DNA from 3 places in the Clostridium novyi NT genome. Region 1 is predicted to be linked to each of the others. Evidence: riboswitches for the same ligand, from Rfam matches in the RefSeq annotation. Region 1 holds a riboswitch; each other region holds the start of a gene.
The links. A riboswitch is a leader RNA that binds a small molecule or an ion and turns the genes downstream of it on or off. The one in region 1 is predicted to bind cobalamin.
Positions count from the first base shown of each region.

Region 2: it holds a riboswitch for cobalamin, as region 1 does, so the genes downstream of both, NT01CX_RS10545 (cobyrinate a,c-diamide synthase) here and NT01CX_RS02290 (energy-coupling factor ABC transporter permease) in region 1, are expected to answer to the same signal.
Region 3: it holds a riboswitch for cobalamin, as region 1 does, so the genes downstream of both, cobT (nicotinate-nucleotide--dimethylbenzimidazole phosphoribosyltransferase) here and NT01CX_RS02290 (energy-coupling factor ABC transporter permease) in region 1, are expected to answer to the same signal.

Region 1 covers NC_008593.1:465,508-469,779, forward strand. The annotation lists gene NT01CX_RS02280 (pyridoxal phosphate-dependent decarboxylase family protein) at 1-823, shown strand, start outside; gene NT01CX_RS02285 (polysaccharide deacetylase family protein) at 998-1,804, shown strand; cobalamin riboswitch at 1,869-2,076, shown strand; gene NT01CX_RS02290 (energy-coupling factor ABC transporter permease) at 2,219-2,965, shown strand; gene NT01CX_RS02295 (energy-coupling factor ABC transporter substrate-binding protein) at 2,967-3,287, shown strand; gene cbiQ (cobalt ECF transporter T component CbiQ) at 3,287-4,051, shown strand; gene NT01CX_RS02305 (energy-coupling factor ABC transporter ATP-binding protein) at 4,136-4,272, shown strand, end outside.
Region 2 covers NC_008593.1:2,261,398-2,265,669, forward strand. The annotation lists gene NT01CX_RS10540 (precorrin-8X methylmutase) at 1-622, opposite strand, end outside; gene NT01CX_RS10545 (cobyrinate a,c-diamide synthase) at 615-1,970, opposite strand; cobalamin riboswitch at 2,094-2,270, opposite strand; gene NT01CX_RS10550 (CotS family spore coat protein) at 2,316-3,287, opposite strand; gene NT01CX_RS10555 (spore coat protein) at 3,328-4,140, opposite strand; gene NT01CX_RS10560 (CotS family spore coat protein) at 4,172-4,272, opposite strand, start outside.
Region 3 covers NC_008593.1:1,271,212-1,275,483, forward strand. The annotation lists gene NT01CX_RS05935 (hypothetical protein) at 1-328, shown strand, start outside; gene NT01CX_RS05940 (histidine phosphatase family protein) at 454-1,095, shown strand; cobalamin riboswitch at 1,147-1,324, shown strand; gene cobT (nicotinate-nucleotide--dimethylbenzimidazole phosphoribosyltransferase) at 1,446-2,513, shown strand; gene cobU (bifunctional adenosylcobinamide kinase/adenosylcobinamide-phosphate guanylyltransferase) at 2,519-3,079, shown strand; gene cobS (adenosylcobinamide-GDP ribazoletransferase) at 3,091-3,843, shown strand; gene cobC (alpha-ribazole phosphatase) at 3,840-4,272, shown strand, end outside.

The DNA of each region.
Region 1 (4,272 bases):
AGATGCAGTAATAGGATGGGCATGGAGTGTATTTAATTCATATGACTTTAAAGAAAATTCTATGGAGTTTTCAGAAAAAACTTTAAGATCTATAGAAAAAAGTGTAGCAAATATAAGAAATTTAAATTTAGCTGACGCTATAGGAATAGATTTTCATAAAACAGGATTTACTTGTTATAATTGTAGCATGATTTGCATTAAAGACTGTAATGATATAGATATGCTAACTAGAGATAAAGATCAGATGGCTTATCTATACCATTCAAGTGCGTATACTCCTGGAGAATACACATTAGAATGTTCTAGAGGGGGAGGATATGCTCTTTCAGCTTGGTGTAATTTGCAGTACTTTGGCTTAGAAGGATATAGAGTTATATTAGGAAACTTAATAGAATGTGAAATGTCTTTACGAAATGTTATAAAAGAAGAACCAAATCTTGTTTGTGTAAATGAAAAAGATAATGGATTAGTTACTTTATTTAGAGTATATCCAGATAAATTAAAAGAAAATATAAATAAAGTAAATTTTGCTGAAGAACAGTACAAAAATGAATTTACTAATCCAGATTATAAAGAGCAATTAAAAAAATATAATGAGTACCAAAATAAAATTGCAAATGAACTTGAAAGAATGATGTTTGAGGAAAATGGACCAGCTCTTAGCTTTACAAGTAAGTTTAGATTATCACAGTATGGAGAACCTATAGCAGCTATAAAGGCTTATCCAATGTCACCATATATGAATTTTTCAGAGGAAAGATTAAAAGAAGACATAATTAAATATGTTTTACGTGCTAAGGAAAATGTTGATAAAAAATTATAATAAATAAAATAATTACGAGAGTATATAAAAAATATTATGTACTCTCTTTTTGTATATAATCTAAAAAGAAACTTATATATAATTATTTATATTTTATACAGCTAAAAAACAATATGATATAATAAAGATTATAAAATTTAATATTATAAAAATTAATTAAAAGGAATTGAAATTATGAAGAAAAGACTATTATTTTTAGTATTATTTGTGATTGCATTAGCATTAGTTAGATTTGGTGTTAAAACTGTAGTGCTTAGAAATCCTACAAATGATGTATCAATTGAGAAAAATGAAAGTATACCTGTACTTATGTATCATTCTATAAAGTACGAAAAAGGAAATCCTGTAAGACTTCCAAAGGAAAAATTTGAAGAGCAAATGAACTATTTAAAAGATAATAATTATAATACTTTGACATTAGATGAACTATATGATTTTTTAGAAAATAATAAACCTATTCCTAAAAAGTCCATAGTGCTTACATTTGATGATGGGTACAAGGATAATTACGAAACAGCTATACCTATACTAAAAAAATATAATTTTAAAGCCACATTTTTTATGATAAGTGACTATATAGGAACAGGTGAATATTTAACTTTAGATCAGCTTAAAGAAATGCAAAAGGATGGTTTTGATATAGAAAGCCATACAACAAATCATAATAAATTAACTAAAGAAAGTTATCAGGCTCAATATAAGATGTTTTTAGATTCTAAAGAAAAATTAGAAAAGCTATTAAATAAAAAAGTAAAATATATAGCTTATCCATATGGAAAATATAATGAAGATAGTATAAAGGCAGTTAAAGCTGCTGGATATAAAATGGCTGTTACAACTCACTGTAAATGGACAGATAGAAATGAAGAAATCTATAAAATAAGCAGAGTTGGCATAAGTGGGAAACATGATATGGACAAGTTTATAAATAAGTTGAATTATAAGAATTTTTGTAGAGTATATAAATACTTATTGTTATAAAAGTTGAGGAATAACTTGACAATTTGTTTAAAAACAATATAAAATCAATATCGACAACAAAATATAAAATACATACAAAGTAGGTGTCAGTTATAATTGAAAGTTTGATTATGAACTGGTGAAAAGGGAAGCTGGGTGAAAGTCCCACACGGTCCCGCCGCTGTAAGAGAGGAGTTTTTCTTAACAAAACCACTGGTATCTTAAGATATTGGGAAGGGTAGAAAAATTATGATACTCAAGTCAGAAGACCTGCCTATTTTTGTACACCAATGAACTCTACGGATGATAGGGGGTGTTTTAATGAAATATTATACACTTTTTTTGACCTCTTGACGTTTATTGGAAGGGGTTTTCTTTTTTGGAAAAAACCTAAAGTCAAAATGTTGTTAAACTAAAAAAAGGAGAGGTTAGTAAATGAAATTAAAAAGAAAGTATCAATTGTTTCTATTAGTGTTCTTTGTGGGCATGTTTACTGTTAGAACAGCGTATGCCATGCATATAATGGAAGGATTTTTACCACCAATGTGGTGTGGAATTTGGGGTGCTTTATGTGTACCTTTTGTAATTAAAGGACTTATATCTATAAAGAAAAAGGTAAATATAAACCCCAAAATAAAAATGCTTATTGCTATGGCTGGAGCATTTGCCTTTGTACTATCAGCTTTAAAAATACCATCAGTTACAGGAAGTTGTTCACATCCAACAGGAGTTGGTCTTGGAGCTATTTTATTTGGACCAGCAGTTATGAGTGTTTTAGGATTAATTGTTCTCATATTCCAAGCATTACTTCTTGCCCATGGTGGAATAACAACTCTTGGTGCTAACACATTTTCTATGGCAGTTATAGGACCTATAGTATCATATTATTTGTACAAGCTATTAAGAAAATTAAACTTATCAAGAAGTATATCAATATTTTTTGCAGCAGCATTAGGGGATTTAATGACTTATGTTACAACTTCTATACAACTTTCACTAGCATTCCCTGATAAGACTGGTGGATTTATGATGTCACTTGGAAAGTTTATGGGTATATTTGCTATAACTCAAATACCACTTGCAATAAGTGAAGGAATTTTAACTGTTATAGTATTTAATCTTCTATTCAATTATAACAAAAATGAACTTGAAGAATTAGATGTTATTTCAAAGGAGGTATAGTATGAATACTGAAAAGAAAACAAATAATAAATCTATGTTTAAAAAGAATATATTTCTTGGAATTTTAGTTGTAGTAATAGCTGTTGCTCCTTTGATTTTTACAAAAGGTGCTGAATTTGCAGGTTCAGATGACCAAGCAGAAGAAGCTATTACACAAGTAGATAAAAATTATAAACCATGGTTTTCACCTGTATGGGAACCACCAAGTGGAGAAATAGAAAGTTTACTATTTGCACTTCAAGCTGCTATTGGTGCAGGAATAGTAGGATATTACTTTGGATATGCAAAGGGAAAAAAGAAAAATAACGAAAGTGAGAAATAATGATTTCAATAGATAAATTATCATACATATCAAAATTAAGATATGTAAATCCAATGGAAAAATTTTTATTTTCTATGATTACTATGTTTTGTGGAATATTTTTAAATAACATATTAGTGTCTATAATTATATTTTTAGTAATGTCTTTTATGACATTGTATAAAGCTAAGATACCATTTATATCTTATTATAAATTAATATTAATACCATTAGTATTTTTGGTTATAGGAATCATAACAATAGCTATAAATATTGGGTATAATAATGAGTTTTTATTTAGTTTTAAAATTTTTGGATTCACTATGGGATGCACAAAAGAGGGAATATATAATGCTATGCAGATATTATTTAAATCAATGGCATCAGTATCATGCTTATATTTTCTTGCACTTACAACGCCAATAGTTGAAATTTTATCTGTTCTAAAAAAGTTAAGAGTTCCTAAATTATTTATAGAACTTATGGGACTTATATATAGACTTATATTTGTACTTTTTGAAACTATGAATACAATTTATATATCTCAAACAGGTAGACTTGGTTATTCTACTGTAAAAAAGGGGTATAAGTCATTAGGACAATTGGTAACTACTTTGTTTGTTAGAGCTTATAAAAAGTCACAAGATATGTATACTGCAATGGAAGCAAGATGTTATAATGGTGAGATTAATGTAATAGAAAAAAGATATAAAATATCTTATAAAAACATAGGAATGATAATATTTTTTCAGATAGTTTTATTGATTGTAAAGTATAAATTTTAAATGTAAATTTAACTATAGATTTTTTATATTTAAAGCCACAGAGTTTATTATCTGTGGCTATATTAAATATTTGGAGGAAAATTAATGAAAGAGTACATATTAGAAACTAAAAATTTAAGTTTTAAATATGAAGATGGAACCAATGCTTTAAATAATATAAGTTTAAAAATAGAAAAGGGAAAAAAGATAGCTTTCTTAGGGGTAAATGGTGCTGGGAAATC
Region 2 (4,272 bases), 750 kb from region 1:
ATCTTGCCAACATATACATTAGTGCATTTACAATACATGCAGCAATTCCACTACCACCTTTTCTACCTCTTACAGTTATCATAGGTATGTTTAACTTTTCTATTTCTACTTTACATTCCGCCGCTCCAACGAATCCAACTGGACACGCTATTATAAATTTAGGATTTGCTTTTCCTTGTTCTACAAGTTCTTTTAATTTAAAAACTGCTGTAGGTGCATTTCCAAACACAAAAAATTCAACTCCGTCTTCAACTGCCTTTTCAACAGCCGCCATAGAACGTGTAATCTCTCTTTCCTTTGCAATTTTTGCTACTTCTTCTTCAGATACATAAGAAATTACCCTGCAGTTTAACTTTTCAAGTGCCTTTTTATTTATTCCTGAAAGAGCCATTTTAGTATCTGTATATATTGTTACTCCCATTTTTAATAGTTTTAAAGCTTCATCAATAGCACCTTCTCTTATATACAATAAATCTTTATATTCAAAATCTGCCGTTGTATGTATAACTCTTTTTACTATTTGAAATTCTCTTTCACTAAAATTATGTGGTCCCATTTCCTCTCCAATTATCTCAAAACTTCTTTTTTCAATTCCCATAGGACTTTTTATATAGTTACTCAAATATTTTCCCTCCCTTTATGTTCTCTGTTAAATAATCTATAAATTTAATATTCCCGAAAAAATGTATATGAGCATAAGATGCTAATGTATTATTTTTAATATATCCACAATTCCATGTCTTTTTACTTCCATCATACATTTCTTTTTCAACTAAATAAGCTTTTGTATCATTACTCTCTATTTTGGATCTATGAAACTCATGACAATTTATATTAAATCCTTTAGGTAAAATAGGATTTTCCTCTACAACATTTACTTTAGCATACCCGAAGTTTTGAAGTCTTTTAGTCATATAAGAATTTCCCTTAAAGAAATCTACCATATTGTAATAAGTTTCATCTTCATTACCTTTATCAATAAAAGCACTCATAAGATACATAAGCCCACCACATTCTGCATAACATCTAAGACCACTCTCTAGTTTTTCTTTTAAACTTTTAAGAATACTTTTATTTTTTGATATTTCTTCTCTAAATACCTCTGGATAACCGCCACCTATGTATAATAAGTCTATATCTTCTGGAAGTTTTTCATCCTTCAACGGGCTGAAATAAATAACTTCTCCTATTTCCTCTAAAAGTTCAATATTTTCTTTGTAATAAAAACTAAAAGCTTTGTCTTTTGCTACAGCTATCTTTAACCCCTTATTTTTAACATGAAATTCATCTTTAAATCTCATACAACTTTTAAATTCAAGCAAAAGAGAATCTAAATCTATATATTTTTCCATTAACTCCGCACAATAATTTATTTTTTCATTAAGCATTTCTATCTCACTACTTTGAATAAGTCCAAGATGTCTACTTCCTATTGCTAGTTTTTCATCCTTAGGTAAATATCCAAATACTTTTATGTTACACAACTTCTCTACTGCTTTTTTTAAAAGTTTAAAGTATCCCTCAGTTATATTATTAAATATAATTCCAACAATATTTATATCCTGAAAATTTAAAATCCCATTTATCTCTGCACACAAAGTTGCAACTTGTGCCTTTGGTGATAAAACTAAAACCACTGGCAAATCTATAGTTTTAGCCACATGGGCAGTTGAATATTTTGAGTCTATTCCTTTTCCGTCGTATAATCCCATAACCCCTTCAACTACAGCATAATCACACATTCCTCTTGAAAAAGATGCTCTAACTCCATCTTCCCCCATTAAAAATAAATCTAAATTTCTAGAATCTATTCCCGTTATTTTGCTATGAAATGCTGTATCTATGTAATCTGGTCCTACCTTATATCCTTGAACACTAAAGCCTCTATTTTTAAGTGCTTTCATAAGTCCAAGAGTTACTGTGGTTTTCCCTCCACCACTGGCATTTGAAGATACTACTATTCCCTTCATTTGTATCCTCCTTATAATCAATATAAATAAAAAAAGTACACCTTTCAGCGTACTTAATTATCATAAAAAAACCTATGAAATTTTTAAATAGGTCTACTTATAACAACTCTTTCCCACCGAAAGGTCTTTATCCAAAGCTTAGGCAGGTCTCCTGACTTAGTTTCATCCTCCTCTTCCTTCCCGGTTATAAACCAGTGGTTTTAGATTTGTCCACATTACAGTAGCGGGGGCTGTTACGGATTTTCACCGTATTCCCTTTTCACCTGAAATTAATCAGACACCTAAGCTAATATACAATTTTATAAAGTTATTATATACTACCTTACATTATATTATCAACAAATACTATTCTTTTATAATCTCTGTTCTAAATTTCTCTAAAAATTCTCTCTTATCTTGCTTTAATCCATTCTTTTTAATTAATTTATCTAAAAATACATCGTATGACCAATCCTTACTTCTAGTATAATAAGCTTTAGCTACTGTATAAAAATCTTGAGGGAATATCATCATGCCATATAGAACTTCCATTTCTGTTTTAGTAAGATTATTGTGTTTATAATAATTATTTAATATAAAATGTAACTCATCAAAATTATATGCTGATCTTTTTTCTACCTTATTTATAAAATTGCAAAGATCATGAACCTTTAAATCTATAATAGAATAATCAAAATCCACAAAATGTGCTTCTTCATCTTTGATGAGTACATTGTGATGAGCTAGATCATGATGGCATAATATAATTTTATCTTCTTCACTACATAACTTGTAAAAATTAGACCTCTCTAAAACATCAATAGCTCTATCTACTTCTCCTATATAATAATCAACATTCTCTATAAAAATTTCATCAAATTCTGTTTTATTCTTTATAAGTTTAACTACATTTTTAAATATTTTTAACTCTTCACCTTTTCTTTTAAATGTATCAATTGTAGTTCCACAAAGGTACCTTGTTTTATTTTTATATCTAAATCCTTCACATGCTTTATGCAGTTGTCCAAGTCCCCTTGATACAACCATTACATCTAATGGATTTGAATATTCACTTTCTCTTCCATCAATTAAATCCATGACACAATAAATATTTTTGTTCCAATTCACATAAACTTCTCCATCTTTAGTCTTAGTAAAATTAAATACTCTATGGAAGGAATTTTTGTTTATATAGTTTATTCCTGAATTTATAAAATTTAATTCATTTATACTATAATCAATTTTCTTTAAAATCTTATTTCCTTTATCAGTAATTAAAATATATACTTTTCTTACAGGAATAATCTCTTCAATTTTAAAATCATATGCTTCAAACATTTTTAAATTTAAATCATATTCAACTAGGGCTTTTTTATCTTTATATCTTACATTCTGTAAAATTTTCTACACCCCCTTCACATAAAATATTATAATCACATCTTATGATTTTTTTTAATTTGTCTTTACTCTTATTAATGTTTAATCTATTATCATACATCATATACTTAGTGCTGGTTATATATTTATTACAACACTTCATAAATTCAGTAGGATATGCTATAAGTGATTGTAAAAAAACATTGCTTCTATCATCTAAATCTTCAAATTCACAAAATTTATCCACTAATTTTTTATAATCTAATTTTAGATTTTTCTTCATAAGCTTTCTAAAAAAAGTAGCAGCATCAATTTCTACTAAGTCATAAAAACACTTTTCGAGATTTAATGCTTCTATGAATTTTATTTTTCTGAGACTATTAAAATAAGTATTTCCTAAACAAATTTCATTTCTGTCCATACTTCTTTTCATAATCTCTAAGTACCCAATATCATATATATTTTTTATAGACTTTTCTGCTCTATTTAAATAATCTTTCCCATATCCCAATAAAAGTTCTTCAAAATCATTTTGTGGTGAATTATGCATTATATCATTAATTTTTCTTTTTACTCTTTTTATATATACCTTATACTGTTCTATAGTTCTTCCTCTTTTATCTTCTAACCTATGACCTATATAATCATTATATCCCATAGCTTTTTTGTGAAACTCACTTATTATATACAATTGATTTATAATCTCTTTTTCTAAATCAGGATCTTTAAGTGATACTTTTCCCTTAAATTCACCTTCAACAACCCCTTGTCTTTCCATATAGGTTAAAAACGGATTTTTAGATATAACAGTCATCAAATTCACCTCTATCTACCTTTTGCTTAATTTAAAGTCCTTTAATTCCTTTATTTCTAAATTCCTCAATGAATTGTTGTTTTTCCTCTCTATCTTCCATATATCTTTCTAGTTTTTTTATAAAGAACTCTT
Region 3 (4,272 bases), 810 kb from region 1:
TAAAGTAGGGGAAGAATTAATAATAATTGAAAATCAACACGAAGATGTTAAAAAGCTAAGTGAACTAATAGAATTAAAAGTAAACAAAGAAAATTACTCAAAATTAACATTAGGAATAAAAATATTAGAAGTAAAATATGATAAGCCAAATGTTATATTAACTTATAGAAATGTAACAGGTGATGTTAAAAAGGTATTTGCTATTTGTAGGGATATTCCTAATTTTGATGAAGAAAAAGTTTTGGAAAAAGCTTTACTTAAAGCATTCCAAGAGGAAATAATAAATCTAAATGTTACTAAAAATCAAGGTATTCAATTAAAGTACTAATAAAGTACTACTTTTAAAATAACTTTAAAAACAAAATCTCTACACTATAAGGTGCAGAGATTTTTTTAATTATTAAAATATATGATATAATAAAAATACTAAAAATATAAGAGGTGAATTAATATATGACTACAATATATTTAACTAGACATGGACAAACTGAGTGGAATTTAAATAAGAGATTACAAGGGTGGAAGAACTCTCCTTTAACGGAACTTGGAATTTCCCAGGCTAAAGCATTAAGTGAGAGACTTAAGGATACTGAAATAGACGTTATTTATTCAAGTCCTATAGAAAGAGCATATAAAACAGCAGAAATTATAAAAGGAAATAAGGATATTGAAATTATAAAGCATGATGGATTAAAGGAATTTAACTATGGTGATTGGGAAGGATTAACCATTGATGAAATAGAGAAAAACCCTATGTATACCAAAGAATTAGATAATTTATTTAATAGTCCTAAGGAATATAAGCCTTTTGGTGGAGAAACATACGATGATCTTATAAAGAGAATAGATATTACAATGAACGAGATACTAGGAAAAAACAAAGATAAAAAGATACTAATAGTTACACATGGAATGACATTAAAAATGCTACTTCATTATTTTAATGAAAATATGACACTTGATGATATTGTAAAGCTTCCTGTAATGGGACAAACTAGTCTTACTAAAATTGATGTTGCTGACGGAAAATATAACTTAGTTTTTCAAAATGATACCAGTCATTATGATGATAATCATGTTCAAGTAGGATGGTAATTTGATTTTACATATAATAAATGATATAATCACAACAGTTTTCAATTGAGAAAATTAAATAAGTCATTAGGTGCTCTATTATAAGAGGTAAAAGGGAAAGTGGTTAAAATCCACTGCAGCCCCCGCTACTGTAAATGAGGATGAAATCTAAATTGCCATCCATAAGGAGAAGGTTAGAAAGTAATATGATCCATAAGCCAGGAAACCTGCCTAATGTACGATTATTTAAGTCTTCGGTGGGAAGATATAAAAGTTAAAGTTGTATTGTAGATACAACTTTTTTGGCTTGCTTTATATATTCCCGCATCTTAATAGGTGCGGTTTTTTATTTTGAATTTAGGAGGAAATTCATGAATTTATTAGAGACTGTTTTAAAGGAAATCAAACCATTAGATACTACTATTATGGATAAAGCATTAAAAAGATTGGATAAACTTGCAAAACCTCTTGGGAGTCTTGGAAGACTTGAAGATATAGCAATGCAAATATCAGGAATAACAGGTAATGTTAAGAATAAGTGCAAGAAAAAGTGTACTATAGTTATGGCTGCTGATAATGGGATATGGGAAGAAGGTGTGAGTGCATGCCCTCAATCAATTACAGCTATACAAACAATTAATATGCTTAAAGGATTAACTGGAGTTGCGGTTATATCTAAACATGCTAATGCGGATATAAAGGTTATAGATATTGGTATCAATGCAGAAATAAGTCATCCTAGTTTAGTGAATAGGAAAATAAGAATGGGCACTTACAATATGGTTAAAGGCAGTGCTATGACAAGAGATGAAGCTATAAAAGCTATAGAAATTGGTATAGAGAGTGTTAAAGAGTTAACAAAGGAAAACTATAGTGTTTTAGGTACCGGAGAAATGGGAATATGCAATACAAGCACAAGTAGTGCAATATTAATGGTTCTTACAGGATGTAGTGCTGATATTGCAGTTGGAAAAGGATCTGGTATTACAGAAGAAGCTTATATTAATAAAAAGAAGGTAATTAAAGAAGCTATAAAAATTAATAATCCAGATAAGGAAGATCCTATTGATGTACTATCTAAAGTAGGTGGATTTGATATTGCAGGGCTTGTTGGTTGCTTTTTAGGAGCTGCATACTATAGAGTTCCAATAGTTATGGATGGATTTATATCTAGTGCTGCTGCATTAATTGCATATAAATTAAATCCTTTAACTAAAGAATATATGATACCATCTCACGCTTCTAAAGAACCAGGATTTAATCTTATTATGAAGGAACTTAAACTAGAACCTATGTTTAATCTTAATATGAGATTAGGAGAAGGAAGTGGATGTCCACTAACCTTTGATTTAATAGATGCAGCTTCTGATATTATGTGCAATATGGCAACTTTTGAAGAAGCATCTATAGTTGATGATTATTTAATTGATATAAGGTGATAAAAATGGGAAAAATTATATTAGTAACCGGTGGAGCAAGAAGTGGTAAAAGTAGTTATGCTGAAAATATAGCTAAAAATGTTGGAGAAAAAATATTATACATAGCAACATCAATACCATTTGATGAAGAAATGAAGCATAGAGTTAAAAAACACAAAGAAAGCAGACCAGAAATTTGGGATACCTATGAAGGATACAAAAGTTTAGATAAAGTAGTAAGAGAAAAGAATAATTTATATGATGGTATGTTACTTGATTGTGTAACTATTATGACTTCAAATTTTATGTTTGATTATATTGGAGATAAAATAGAAGAAGCAGATAACACTACTTTGGATACAGTAGAAAAGAAGATAATAACAAATTTTGAGAAGCTTTTAAATGAAGCTATTAAAGGAAATAGTACTATGATACTTGTAACTAATGAATTAGGCTATGGAATAGTTCCAGAAAATAAATTAGCACGAGTATATAGGGATATAGTAGGTAGAATAAATCAATATATAGCCTCAAGGGCAAGTGAGGTATATTTAGTTGTATGTGGTATACCAATAAAAGTTAAGTGAGGATAGAATTTATGAAAAATTTAATATTAATGATTCAGTTTTTTACTAGAATTCCTATAAATATAGAAATTGATGTAAAAGAAGATTCCTTTGCTAAAGGGATTTCATATCTTCCACTAGTTGGACTGATAATAGGAGGATTTAATGCTATTGTATATTTTGTGTCATCTAAATTTATTTTAGGTACACTTCCCATTGTATTAGCACTTTTAGCAAATACAATTATTACAGGGGCATTTCATATAGATGGTCTTGCAGATACTTGTGATGGTATATTTTCTTCAAGAAAAAAAGAAAGAATGCTGGAAATAATGAAAGATAGTAGAGTTGGAACTAATGGTGCTATAGCTATAGTATTTGACTTTATGCTTAGATATGCAGTACTTAATAGTTTAAACAAAAAATATATAATAATAGCCTTAATATTGTCTCCTGTAGTTGCAAAAACAGTTGTTACACTACTTATGTGTTTTTCTGTTTATGCAAGAAAAGAAGGGGGACTTGGAGGAGTATTTGTAGGAAAAGTAAAACCTTTTAGAGTGATTGTTGCATTTATAATATCAATTTCAATAGGATATGTGCTTATAGGATATAAGTATGTAGCTTTACTCTTAATTACAGTTTTATTCATTGAAATATATAAAAAGCTTATATATTCTAAAATTGATGGTATGACTGGAGACACACTTGGAGCTGCCAATGAAATAGCAGAAATTATATTTATGTTAGCGCTATTATCATTTAAAGGATGTGGGTTACTATGACATCATTATATTTAGCACGTCATGGAGAATCAGAGTTAAATACTAAAAAAGTATATTTTGGTGTAACTGATTGTGAACTAACTAGTACAGGAATATTTCAATGTGAGAATTTAAATAAGAAATTAAGTCAGTTAAATGAGCTAGATTTTGATGTAATAATTACAAGTTCTCTTAAAAGAGCCATAGATTCATCTAAAATAATAGCTAATTGTAGATATAAGGATTTAATGATTTTTGAAGAGTTTAAAGAATTAGATTTTGGAAAATGGGAAGGACTTAGTTATAAAGAAATTACAAAAATTTATCCTAAAGAATGGGATCAGTGGGTAAAGGATTGGAAAAATGCCTATCCCACAGAAGGAGAGAATTTTAAAACATTTTATAAAAGAGTAAAAAATGCTTTAGAATTTATATTAAAAGAATATAAGG